One region of the Solibacillus sp. FSL W7-1472 genome, then DNA from elsewhere that is predicted to be linked to it. Evidence: riboswitches for the same ligand, from Rfam matches in the RefSeq annotation. Region 1 holds a riboswitch; each other region holds the start of a gene.
What was found. Region 1 has a riboswitch for lysine ahead of MKY07_RS01400 (amino acid permease). Riboswitches for the same ligand answer to the same signal wherever they lie in the genome.

Region 1 (4,158 bases):
GGTATAGCTCACTTTAAATCCGCGGCGCTTAAATAATTCGCCTAAAAATCTTTCAAAATCTTCACCGGTCATTTTATCGACTTCGCGAATGCCGGACTTCCGCAATTTCCTCGTCTTCAGCGATTTCAGCCAAATTTTAAACGCGATATATAGAACGAAATAAGCGACAATTCCCATACAGATGCCTTCAGATGTTTTCGTTACATAAAAACCAGCTGTACCAGCCGATGCGATGAAAAATAGCGGGATTACTGGCAGGCGTTTTTTATTCCGTCTTCTCTTTTTACGCAATAGTTCTGTACTCCTTTTATTTACTACGGTTATTATATCATAAAAGGGTACATACGTTTGGTTATATTGTACGATTGTCTGAGCTCATAAAGGAAGCCAAAAACAATAGAACAGAAATGAGAATGAACAGCACAACCGGGATTGTCCAGCTGTCCGTCAAATCATGTGCAAAGCCGAACAAAACTGGCCCGATTGCGGCAACAAAATAACCGATTGATTGTGCGAAGCCGGAAAGTTCAGCTGCATCATAGGCTGTCTTTGTGCGCAATGAAAACAGCATCAGTACTAAACCAAACGAAGCCCCTCCTGCAAAGCCTAATAAAATCATCCATACGACAGCAAGACTTGTCCATTCCATTAAGACACCAGTAAAACCGACTAAGTAACAAATCGTAAAGAAAATGACGATCGGACGTTGAGAAGCGATTTTCCCTGCAAGAATCGGAATAATAAATGTCATCGGAATTTGTGCAAACTGCATAACGGATACCATCCACCCGGCCGCTGTAGCATCAAGGCCCTGGCTAATGAAGATTTCCGGCAACCATGCAGACGAGCAGTAAAATATGAACGACTGGAATCCCATTGCTCCAGCGACTGCCCAGGCAAGCGGTGACCTCCACATTTGCGTTTTCTTAGTCTGCGATGTCGGCATATTTAATGCAATTTTTTCCTGGCGCAAAATCGGCAGCCAGATTAGTAATGTAAGAATCCCTAAAATAATTGTAATACCTGCTGCGATTTGCCATCCTGCGTTTGCCGCTATAGGATAACTGAAGCCTGCAGCAATTCCGGAAGAAATGTTCATTGAAACGGAATAGATCCCTGTTAATAATCCGATATGTAATGGGAATTTCCATTTGAAATAGCTAGGGATAAGAACATTCCCGAATGCAATTGCGACCCCGATTAATATTGTTCCTATAACGAGTAAAGACGTTGCCCCTAGCGAACGCAGTAAAATCCCTGCACAAAGTAAAATGACGGAATAAAATAATGTCCATTCAATCCCAAACTTACGGGCAATGCGTGGTGCAAATGGTGATACAACCGCAAAGGCAATTAAAGGAATAGTCGTTAAAAAGCCTGCAAGAAAGTTCGATATCCCAAGTCCTTCACGTATAAATGAAATAATCGGGCCGATCAATGTAATCGGTGTACGTAATGTGGTCGCAAATAAAAATACGGCTACCATAAAATAGATGAGCGGTCGGTTGAATAGTATTTTTTTGCTATTTTGATTTACTTGTTGTGTGTCCATTTTAGATTCTCCTTTTGTATGTTGATATATGTTAGAGTAGTGTGAATACTCATAAAAAACAGAATAAAGGTGAAGCCATTGCTATCAAAAAAATGTTATGTTAGACTTTTAATCATTGATTCAATTAAATTAAATAAAACATTACCTCATGTAAATTATGAGGTAGAGGTCGCAATCATTAAGACTAGTATAGCTGAGATTAGGAAGAATCGGTGAAGCTTTATGAAAGGAATGGTTGCCGAAGTGTTATTTTTCTTCTTGAAAATAATGCTGGGGCTGTTTCCGATAAGGAACAGAACTGTCACATGTGTGAGCATGTGTTGAGCTATCTTTCAAGTTTGATGAGGTGTAACTATAACCATCACAAAAACTTGTGGTGGTTTTTCTTTTACACTTCACCAACAAAACAAAAAGGGAGTTTTATATTCATGAGTGAGATTAAAATAGATCAGCTCGGTAATAATAACGGGTTGAAAAAAAGTTTAAAAAGTCGCCATGTAACGATGATTTCGCTTGGCGGAACGATCGGTACAGGTTTATTCTTAGCATCAGGTGGTGCCATTGCACAGGCAGGTCCTGGTGGGGCATTGCTCGCATATGCACTGATCGGCGTGATGGTGTATTTCCTAATGACATCATTAGGGGAAATGGCTGCCTATATGCCAACATCCGGTTCGTTTAGTACGTATGCAACAAAATTTGTTGATCCGGCTTTAGGCTTTGCGCTTGGCTGGAACTATTGGTACAACTGGGCGATTACAATTGCAGCAGAAATTGCGGCCGTTTCGTTAATTATGAAATACTGGTTCCCGGACAGTTCTTCAATGTTATGGACCATTTTATTTATCGTAGTTGTTTTATCATTTAACTTAGCGTCTGTAAAAGCTTTCGGTGAAGCGGAATACTGGTTTGCGATGATTAAAGTTGCAACGGTAATTGTCTTCATCATTGTCAGCTTCTTAATGATTTTCGGAATTTTAGGCGGGAATGATCCGGTCGGCTTTACGAATTTCTTCAAAGATGATGCACCGTTTAATGGCGGTTTCCTTGCACTATTCGGTATTTTCCTTGCAGCCGGTTTCTCATTCCAAGGTACGGAAATGCTTGGGGTAACGGCAGGGGAAACAGATGATCCAGCCAAAAACATTCCAAAAGCAGTTCGTTCAGTATTCTGGCGTATTTTGCTGTTTTACATTTTCGCAATCGGTGCAATCGGATTACTGATCCCGTATACGGATTCACGTCTTTTATCTGAAGATATTGCGACAAGTCCATTTACATTAGTATTTGAAAACCTAGGTGTGGCGTTTGCGGCATCTGTTATGAATGCCATCATTTTAACGGCGATGTTATCTGCAGGGAACTCAGGATTATATGCAGCTAGTCGTATGCTTTATCAGTTAGCGGTAGATGGAAAAGCGCCGAAACTTTTCATGAAAGTAACATCGCGCGGTATTCCAATGTATGCACTTTTAGCTACATTAGCAGTTGGTTCGTTAGCATTCCTGGCATCGTTTTTCGGTGACGGTGTTGTCTACATTTGGCTGTTGAATGCTTCCGGTATGTCCGGTTTCATCGCTTGGCTCGGTATTGCCATCAGTCATTACCGCTTCCGCCGTGCATATGTCGCACAAGGACATTCATTGAGCGATTTACCGTATGTATCCAAATTCTTCCCATTTGGACCGCTATTCGCGTTTGCCTTATGTATGATTGTCGTGCTAGGTCAAAACTATATGGCATTTACGGGCGGAACAATTGACTGGTACGGTGTCGTCGTTTCATATATCGGCTTACCATTGTTTGCCGCTTTATGGTTTGGCTACAAATTTAAACATAAAACGAAAATCGTTCCTTTACAGGACTGCGATTTATCAAATAAATAATTAATTTCTGAAACGCAATGGTGAGCTTATAGGCTTTCATTGCGTTTTTTGTTGTATTGAGGATTATTTGTCTTCAAGTGAGGAATATATAGGGGAAAGTGAGGATTAAGTGAGAGTGATTGAGTATTATGCTAGACTGATTGAGGATAACCAGTATATAACTGAGGATTAAATTTCCCGAGTACGATTGCTGCAACAGTGGTATTATAAAAGAAATAAAACAATGAGTAACGCTGAAGAATAAGGAAGTGAAAACATGCCTATTTCAAAAGGTTTCTATAAAAAAGTCTATCCTTGGTTAACAGGGGAAGATGATAAAAAGGTGATGTATCGACCGTTTCTCACAAAAGGGAACCCGTACAAATCCCGTATTTTCCTAGTAAGCTCGCATGCGGTGCCGCTATTTAAAGTGGAAGACCGGAGTGAGCAGACTTTTGCAGAGTCATTAGTGAACAGAGATCTTTTCCAGGATCTATATTTAAGTGAAATTAAAGGGGCACCCCGTGAATTTAAAGGCTCATTGCAGTTTGAAAATTGGCTGGAAAATAATCATCACGAATCGCTCATTTATACGTCGCTGAATACATATCAGCTGGAATCAGCCGATGAAGCGAAAGTAGCTAAAAAAGAGGATACAGCTAATTTTGAGCGGGGGAATCACATTTTTAAAGAAGTAATGGATGAGTTTCAGCCGGAAATTATTATTTTGCAAGGGACTGC
Region 2 (4,158 bases), 1.5 Mb from region 1:
GTGTACGGCTTTTTTCTAATACTCCAATCAGTTAAAATAAAGAAAGGACATATTAAACAGGTGAGAAGATGAATGCAATCATTAAAGCAAAACTAGAAATATTACCGAACGAATCAGGTTGCTATATTATGAAAGACCGTCAAGGCACAATTATATACGTCGGTAAGGCCAAAATATTGAAAAATCGAGTGCGTTCTTACTTTACGGGAAGCCATGACGGCAAAACAGCGAGACTAGTAAGTGAGATTGAAGACTTCGAGTATATTGTGACTTCAAGCGATTTGGAAGCCCTTATTCTGGAACTGAATCTAATTAAGCTGCATGACCCGAAATATAATGTGAAATTAACGGATGATAAAACGTATCCCTATATAAAAATTACGAACGAACGATACCCGCGTATTATTACGACAAGAAAAGTGAAGAAGGATAAAGCAAAATATTTCGGACCGTATCCGAATGCCTATGCAGCAAACGAAACGCGAAAATTACTGGACCGTTTGTATCCGCTTCGTAAATGTACACATCTGCCTAATCAAGTATGCTTGTACTATCATTTAGGGCAATGTTTGGCACCGTGTGTAAAGGATATTGAAAAACAAGTGTATGACGAAATGATCGATGAGATTTCAAAGTTTTTAAACGGAGGAGTCGAAGAAATAAAGCAAGATCTTCAGCAAAAAATGATCGATGCTGCCGAAAATCTTGAGTTTGAGCGTGCGAAGGAATTCCGTGATTTGATCGCCCATATCGATCAAATTATGGAAAAGCAAAAAATTGTAACAGATGATTTGAGCAACCGAGATGTATTTGGCTATGCAGTGGAAAAAGGCTGGATGTGTGTCCAGGTATTTTTTGTGCGTCAAGGCAAACTCATTGAGCGCGATGTATCGATTTTCCCGATTTATAATGAGCCGGAAGAGGAATTTTTAACATTTGTCGGCCGTTTTTACGAACAGCCGCATCATTTATTACCAAAAGAAATCTTTGTTCCGAAATCGATTGACGTAACGATTTTACAAAAGCTGTTGGATGTTAAAGTAGTGACACCGAAGCGCGGTTCAAAAAAAGAGCTTGTTGATCTAGCGATGAAAAATGCAGAAATCGCCATTCACGAGAAGTTCCAGTTAATTGAACGTCAAGAGGAACGGACAGTAGGGGCTTGTGAAGCACTTGCCGAAGCGATGCAAATTCCATTGCCGTTAAGAATTGAAGCATTTGATAATAGTCATATGCATGGAGCTGATCCGGTTTCAGCAATGGTTGTTTTTATAGACGGGAAGCCTGCGAAAAAGGAATACCGGAAATATAAAACAAGAGAAGCGGCTAAACATGATGACTATGGTGCGATGCAGGAAGTTATTCGACGCCGCTATACACGTGTATTGCGGGAAAATCTGCCATTGCCTGATCTCATTCTCATAGACGGAGGAAAAGGGCAAATGGAAGTTGCACGAGAAGTAATTGAAGACGAACTGGGGTTAGTCATTCCAATAGCGGGGCTGGCAAAAGACGAAAAGCACAATACGTCCCAGCTTTTATTTGGTACGCCGCCGGAAGTTGTTCCGTTAAAGCGTACGAGTGACGGTTTTTATTTATTGCAGCGCATTCAAGATGAGGTACACAGATTTGCGATCACATTTTTACGTCAGCAGCATCAGACAAATGCGATTACTTCGGTTCTTGATGGAATTGAAGGAGTAGGTCCGAAGCGAAAGCAGCAACTTATGAAACATTTTGGGTCCGTAAAAAAAATTCGCGAGGCAAGCGAGCTGCAACTGCAGGAGTCCGGTGTTCCGGCAAAATTGGCGGAAGTTATTTATCGCCATTTTCATGAAGCACCATTGAATAAAGAATAGTGTTATGCTAATATTTAAGACAATTCAATATTTACTAAGATAGAGGTGCAGTATTCAATAGTACATTGCTTGAGGAGGAACAATTCCATTGACAGCAATCGAAAGGGGGTCCTGCCGAAGTGAAGTGCGTATTGTTCGCGTAGTTTGCTGGTTTTGCATTTAAGAGATGTAAAACTGTCAGAGCTTTTTGTTCTGGAGGGCTATCCTGAAAAACTTATAACTATTTATTTGTATTGACGGCGGCTTTCCATGAACATGGAAAGCCGTTTTTTGTTTTCGGTTTTATTCAAGGAGGGGAAAAAATGGAGACAGTTGTAGTAAAGTTTGGTGGTCCGGCACTGACTACGCCGGAAAAAATAGTACAGGTAGCTAAAAAAGTGATAAAAGAGCAAGGACGTGGCATAAACTTAGTCGTTGTCGTTTCTTCAATGCCCGCTTTACGACGAGAATTCCGACAATATGCTGCCGAAATTACCGATGAGCCGTCGAAACGGGAAATGGATGCGCTTGTCGCATCTGCAACACAAATGACAAGTGCAATGCTGGCGATGGCAATTCAGGAGCATGGTGGTAAAGCGGTGTCGCTTGCTGGCTGGCAAACAGGCATTCAAACAAATCAAAAACATGGCAATGCACGGATTGATCATGTAGATAGTAAACGGATTGAGGAATATTTAGCATTAGGAGAAATCGTCGTAGTAGCTGGTTTTCAAGGAGTTACGGGGACAGAGAATATTTCAACATTCGGCAAAGGGGGTTCTGAAACTTCAGCGGTTGCATTGGCGGTTGCTCTTGAAGCAGAGCGTGTCGAGATTTTTTCATCGGTTGAAGGGATTTTCACGGCAGACCCAGAAATTGTTAAAGAATCCAGGAAACTTCCGGAAGTTTCTTATGATGAGATGTTGGAATTTGCAAATTTAGGAGCTAAAATTTTGCACCCACGTGCGGTTGAACTTGCCAAGAAATATAATATACCGCTCATTGTACGCTCTTTCGTACAAGACGTGGAAGGCACTTTTATTAAAGGGGATGTAGACATGGAGAAAAACTTACTTGTACGCGGGGTAGCCTACGAATCGGATATAATTCGTTTGACGATAGGCTATGATTCTTATGAAACCGCGTCATTGGCAGAAGTGTTTAGTGTTTTAGCAGAAAATGATATCAATGTGGATATTATTGTGCAAGCAGTCATTGATGGCGTGAAGCCGACCATTTCCTTTACAATTTCGAAAGATGAGTTTGCGGAAGCTTTACGGGTATTGGAAACTAGTAAACTGTCGCTTGGCTTTAGTTTTGCGGATTTTGAAGTAGGTTTAGCGAAAGTATCTATTATCGGTTCTGCCATGGCATCCAATCCGGGGGTGGCCGCACGCATGTTTGCACGGTTGGGTCGCGAACATATTCCTGTAAAAATGGTCAGTACTTCAGAAATTAAAGTGTCTGTCGTTATCCCACAGGATGAGATGGTTCGTGCTGCGAATGTGTTGCATGAGGAGTTCAATTTGGCGATGAAAGAAGTAACCGCTTCTTAAAGTAATAGCTGGAAATGAGCTGTAATGGCTTATTTCCAGCTTTTTTATTGAGTAAATTTGCTGCTTCAGCAATTATTGATTATGATAAGGTGAAGGCTAAATCTTCTCTTTTAAATCCCATTTTAACGTAAATTTTACGACATGTTTGTCATTATCTTTTTCTTCATAGCATTCCGTCAAATAGCCAAGCTGCTTTTGTTTTTGTTCTGCTAAAAAGCCAGCTTCAAGACGGAAGCAACGTTGTACAATATTGAGTGGCAGTTCTTCTGTCGTCAAAAGTATGTAATGAAGTTCATCCTTCGTTTCTTTTTCCAGAACTAACTGGCCCCATCCAGCTTCCATAAAAAATGAAGGCAGTTCATCCATAGAAAACAATGGGAACTTTCTTGCAATTTCTTTACCTGCCCAATATAAAACATCTTCTTCATGCTTACCTAAAATAGAAGGAAGAAGATGGTCACGAATGATTTCGTACCCAAAAGTTGGAATCGTTTTCATTTTGTACCCTTCCATATAAAAAACCTCTTTCATAAATTTTCTTATAATTTTCATTCTTTCATGAAAAAATGAGTTATAAGCAGAAAAAACAGTTCTCAAAACAGCGTAAAACCGTCTTTAAAATGATTATAAAATATCCCGCGTTGCCTTGACGCTAGTATCTGTTGAGAGTACAATGGACATGTCATAATATTGTACCATGATGAAATGCGCAGTCAACATCACAACTTTTACAAATTTGAGACGTTGCGCATGTGTATTTCAAG
Region 3 (4,158 bases), 1.7 Mb from region 1:
CATCGCATTTTTTTCTGCTTCCTCTTTTGAACGCTTCAACACTTTCATTTGGCCAACAATACAGTTATTTAGTACATCCAAATTATTGAATAAATTGAACTGCTGAAATACCATCCCTAAATGTGTACGGTACTTTTCAATTTGATGACCGTCATTTAAAATATTTTCTCCGTTATAGATAATTTCTCCTGCTGTTGGTGTTTCGAGTAGATTAATGCAGCGTAACAGTGTTGATTTCCCAGAACCAGAAGAACCAATCAAAGTTACGACTTCCCCTTTGTTTACCTGGAAATTCACATCTTTCAATACTTCATGATCGCCGAATTTTTTATTTAAATGGTTAATATCTATTACAACTGTCATTTTATTCACCATCCTTTTCTAGCTTGTTGCCGGTAATAAGCTCAACTTTATATGAAGAAGGTCCGTCCATCTTCTTCTCGAATAATAGTAAGAAACGAGTTACAGTAAATGTCATAATAAAGTACAAAATCGTTGCGATAAAGAACGCTTCGATATATTTATAGTTACTGCCTGCAATCGAGTTTGCCGTAAAGAATAGTTCCACAACCGAAATAACACTTAATACTGAAGAATCTTTAATGTTCATTACGAACTGATTCCCTGTTGCAGGTAAAATATTTCGTGCGACTTGCGGCAGGACAATATGAATCATCGTTTGCAGGTGATTCATGCCAATCGCCTGTGCTGCCTCAAATTGCCCTTTATCAATCGAAACAATACCGCCACGTACATATTCAGCCATATATGCTCCCGTATTTAAACTAATAACAACAGAAGCTGCTAAAAAGCGGTCAATATCAATGCCTAAGTATACGAGGCCATAAAACACCACCATCGCTTGAACCATCATTGGCGTTCCCCTGAAAATTTCCACATATGATGTTAATATGAAATTAAGTACTTTTAAAACTATTGATTTTACATTCTTTTTACGTTGTGGAATCGTATGCATAATCCCGATAAAAAATCCAATCAGAGTTCCGCAAATTGTCCCGATAATTGCCAATAGAAGTGCAGTCCAAGCACCACGTACAAATAAATCCCAGTTGTTCGTAAACAAGTTCCATGATGATTCTAAAAATGCCATCGCCTTGTCCTCCATTTCTTTCTTTGTTTCTACTATTTATGTATGAAACCATAATTTTAATAGAAAAAGGTTGTCTTCCGTTTGCCGGCAAGACAACCTCATCAAAACTGTTAATGCGACACGATTATTGTGCTGCTGGTTGATTTGCAATTGCGTCTTCCATTAGTTGTTGACGCTCTTCTTCCGAAATTTCAGCTAAAACTTTGTTAATTTGTTCACGTAAATCTGATCCCTTTTTCAAACCTACTGCTACAGCTGTTGACGCTTCGTCTGCTTCGAAGTTTGGCTCAGGTACGATGTATTTAATATTATTCAGTGCCATTTCAGCAGAGATACCTTCTGGACGTTCTGAAACATATCCATCAATCGCACCTGACTGTAATTGCACTCGCATTGCACCAAAATCAGTTGCCGCTACTTGTTTTTGAACACCTTCGATTTGATCGATTACATCATAATGTGTTGTCGATTGCTGACCTGTAATTTTTGCACCTGCAAAGTCAGGTAACGAAGTTGCATTTGCATATGGACCGTCTTCTTTTACAACAATGACATAGTCACTTGTGTAATAGTTCTCTGTGAAATCAATTACTTCCTTACGTTCAGGCATTGGTGACATACCTGCAATTACCAGATCAATGGCACCTGATTGTAATGATGGAATTAAGCCATCCCAGTCTGTTTTAACAATTTGTAATTCCATGTCCAGACCTTCTGCAATTTTTTTCGCAATTTCCACATCATAGCCTGCTGCAAATTCCTTTGAACTTGCAATTTGAACTCCGCCATTAGTATCATCTTTTTGTGACCAGTTAAAAGGGGCATACGCTGCTTCCATACCAATTTTAATAACTTTCTTGTCTGAATCAGAACCGCTTGTAGTACCTTCATCGCTTGAACCACACGCTGCTAACAATAGCATTGTCATGGCAGTCAATAAAATTAATAGTCTTTTTTTCATAGAAAATCTCTCCTTTTTTGTTAAATTTCGGGGTTCACGTATACAAAAAACGACCTAAAAGAAGAACTTTAGGTCGTTTAAATTATAATTAGCCCGAATCCTCTACAGTTCCCATTTTGAGATAGCACAACTCAACCATCAGGGATATAGATGATTGAGACAGTTCTGCAATTGTTCACTGCAGACCCAGCATTGTAAAATTGAGCATTTACAACACTTCGGCGATATTTCCTTCTCTTATATTTCACAGCCAGCTCATGGCTCCATATAAAACTGTTAAGTATCGCGCCTCTACCTCACGAGAATGTGAGGTTTTGATATGAAATTGATATGTTTATATTACATTATTGCGACATTTCCGTCAACAATCATTTTTCTGAAAGTTATCTGTAAAAAAAAGCTAATGCGCAATATATAACATATTGCGCATTAGCATATAAGATACTATTAAGAATTTAATAATAAATCTTCTGGGTTTTCGATCATTTCTTTAACTGTTTTTAAGAAGCCAACAGAATCTTTACCATCGATGATACGGTGGTCATAAGATAATGCTACATACATCATTGGACGAATTTGAACTTCACCATTAACAGCTACTGGACGGTTTACGATTGAGTGCATACCTAAAATACCAGCTTGAGTACCGTTCATGATCGGTGTAGACATTAATGAACCGAATACACCACCGTTAGTGATTGTGAATGATCCGCCAGCCATGTCGTTTAAGCCTAATTTTTTGTCGCGTGCTTTACCAGCTAATTCCGCAATGTTTTTCTCGATTTCAGCAAAGTTTTTCGCATTTGCATCACGAACTACTGGTACTACTAAACCTTCTTCTGTTGATACAGCAATACCGATATCGAAGAAGTTGTTTAAGTGAATTTCATCACCGTTAATTTGTGCATTTACATATGGATATTTCTTTAATGCTGCTACTACAGCTTTTGTGAAGAATGACATGAAGCCTAATTTAATATCGTTAGCTTTCACGAACTCATCTTGTTTACGCTTACGTAATGCCATAATGTTCGTCATATCAATTTCGTTGAAAGTAGTTAACATTGCAGTTGATTGTTTAACTTCTAATAAACGTTTTGCAATTGTTTGACGACGACGGCTCATTTTTTCTACTGTTACACGGTCTGTATCAGCTGCTGGTGTAAAGATCATTGGACCATTGCCTGCTGCTGCTGGTGCTGGAGCTGCTGCTGGAGCCACAGGAGCTGTACCATGTGCTGCAACGTCTTGAACACGTACACGACCTTGTGGATCAACTGGTGAAATTGCTGCTAAGTCGATACCTTTTTCACGAGCTAATTTACGTGCTGCTGGTGAAGCGATTACACGTTCACCTGAAGTTTCTTCAACTGCAACTGGTGCTGCTGCTGCTGCTTTAGGAGCTTCTTCTTTTGCTGGAGCTGCTGCTGGAGCTTCTTCTTTTGCAGCTGGTGCTGGTGCTGCGCCTTCGCCTGCTTCAACTACTGCGATTACTTGTCCAACTAATACAGTATCGCCTTCTTCAGCTAAAATTTGTTTTAAAACGCCTGCTTCTTCAGAGATAATTTCAGCATTAACTTTATCAGTTTCTAACTCAACGATGAATTCGCCTTTTTCTACGCGATCTCCAACTTTTTTCACCCATTGGGCAATTGTTCCTTCAGTAATTGATTCTGCTAATTCAGGGACTTTAATTTCAGCCACGTTCATATCCTCCTTTAATTACGCTACACATTCATTGTATAGCAAGCCACTTCTATTTTAAATAGAAGCAGCTCTTTTTAAACAAATCATTTATTACTTTTCAAGTGCTTCGTTCACTAATTTAGCTTGTGCTGCTTTATGTGAATCGCCATCGCCTTCAGAAGTAGAGCTCATTGCAGGACGTCCTACATAGCGTACTTTTTTGCCTTCAGCGATATCATATAATGTTTCAAGAACATATGTCCATGAACCTTGGTTTTTTGGTTCTTCTTGTACCCAAACGATTTCTTTAACATTCGGGAAGCGAGCAATAATATCTTTCACTTGTTGTGCAGGGAATGGGTAAATTTGTTCCACACGAATAATGTGTAAGTGATCAAGC

Region 2: another riboswitch for lysine. It lies ahead of MKY07_RS13530 (aspartate kinase); the one in region 1 lies ahead of MKY07_RS01400 (amino acid permease).
Region 3: another riboswitch for lysine. It lies ahead of MKY07_RS09515 (transporter substrate-binding domain-containing protein); the one in region 1 lies ahead of MKY07_RS01400 (amino acid permease).

What each region holds. Positions count from the first base shown of each region.
Region 1 covers NZ_CP150208.1:277,379-281,536, forward strand. The annotation lists gene MKY07_RS01390 (restriction endonuclease) at 1-291, opposite strand, end outside; gene MKY07_RS01395 (MFS transporter) at 353-1,552, opposite strand; lysine riboswitch at 1,708-1,888, shown strand; gene MKY07_RS01400 (amino acid permease) at 1,981-3,438, shown strand; gene MKY07_RS01405 (RNA 2'-phosphotransferase) at 3,695-4,158, shown strand, end outside.
Region 2 covers NZ_CP150208.1:2,712,761-2,716,918, reverse strand. The annotation lists gene uvrC (excinuclease ABC subunit UvrC) at 69-1,859, shown strand; lysine riboswitch at 1,892-2,070, shown strand; gene MKY07_RS13530 (aspartate kinase) at 2,162-3,394, shown strand; gene MKY07_RS13525 (YslB family protein) at 3,491-3,907, opposite strand.
Region 3 covers NZ_CP150208.1:1,932,541-1,936,698, forward strand. The annotation lists gene MKY07_RS09505 (amino acid ABC transporter ATP-binding protein) at 1-363, opposite strand, end outside; gene MKY07_RS09510 (amino acid ABC transporter permease) at 365-1,111, opposite strand; gene MKY07_RS09515 (transporter substrate-binding domain-containing protein) at 1,236-2,072, opposite strand; lysine riboswitch at 2,187-2,374, opposite strand; gene odhB (2-oxoglutarate dehydrogenase complex dihydrolipoyllysine-residue succinyltransferase) at 2,520-3,776, opposite strand; gene MKY07_RS09525 (2-oxoglutarate dehydrogenase E1 component) at 3,870-4,158, opposite strand, start outside.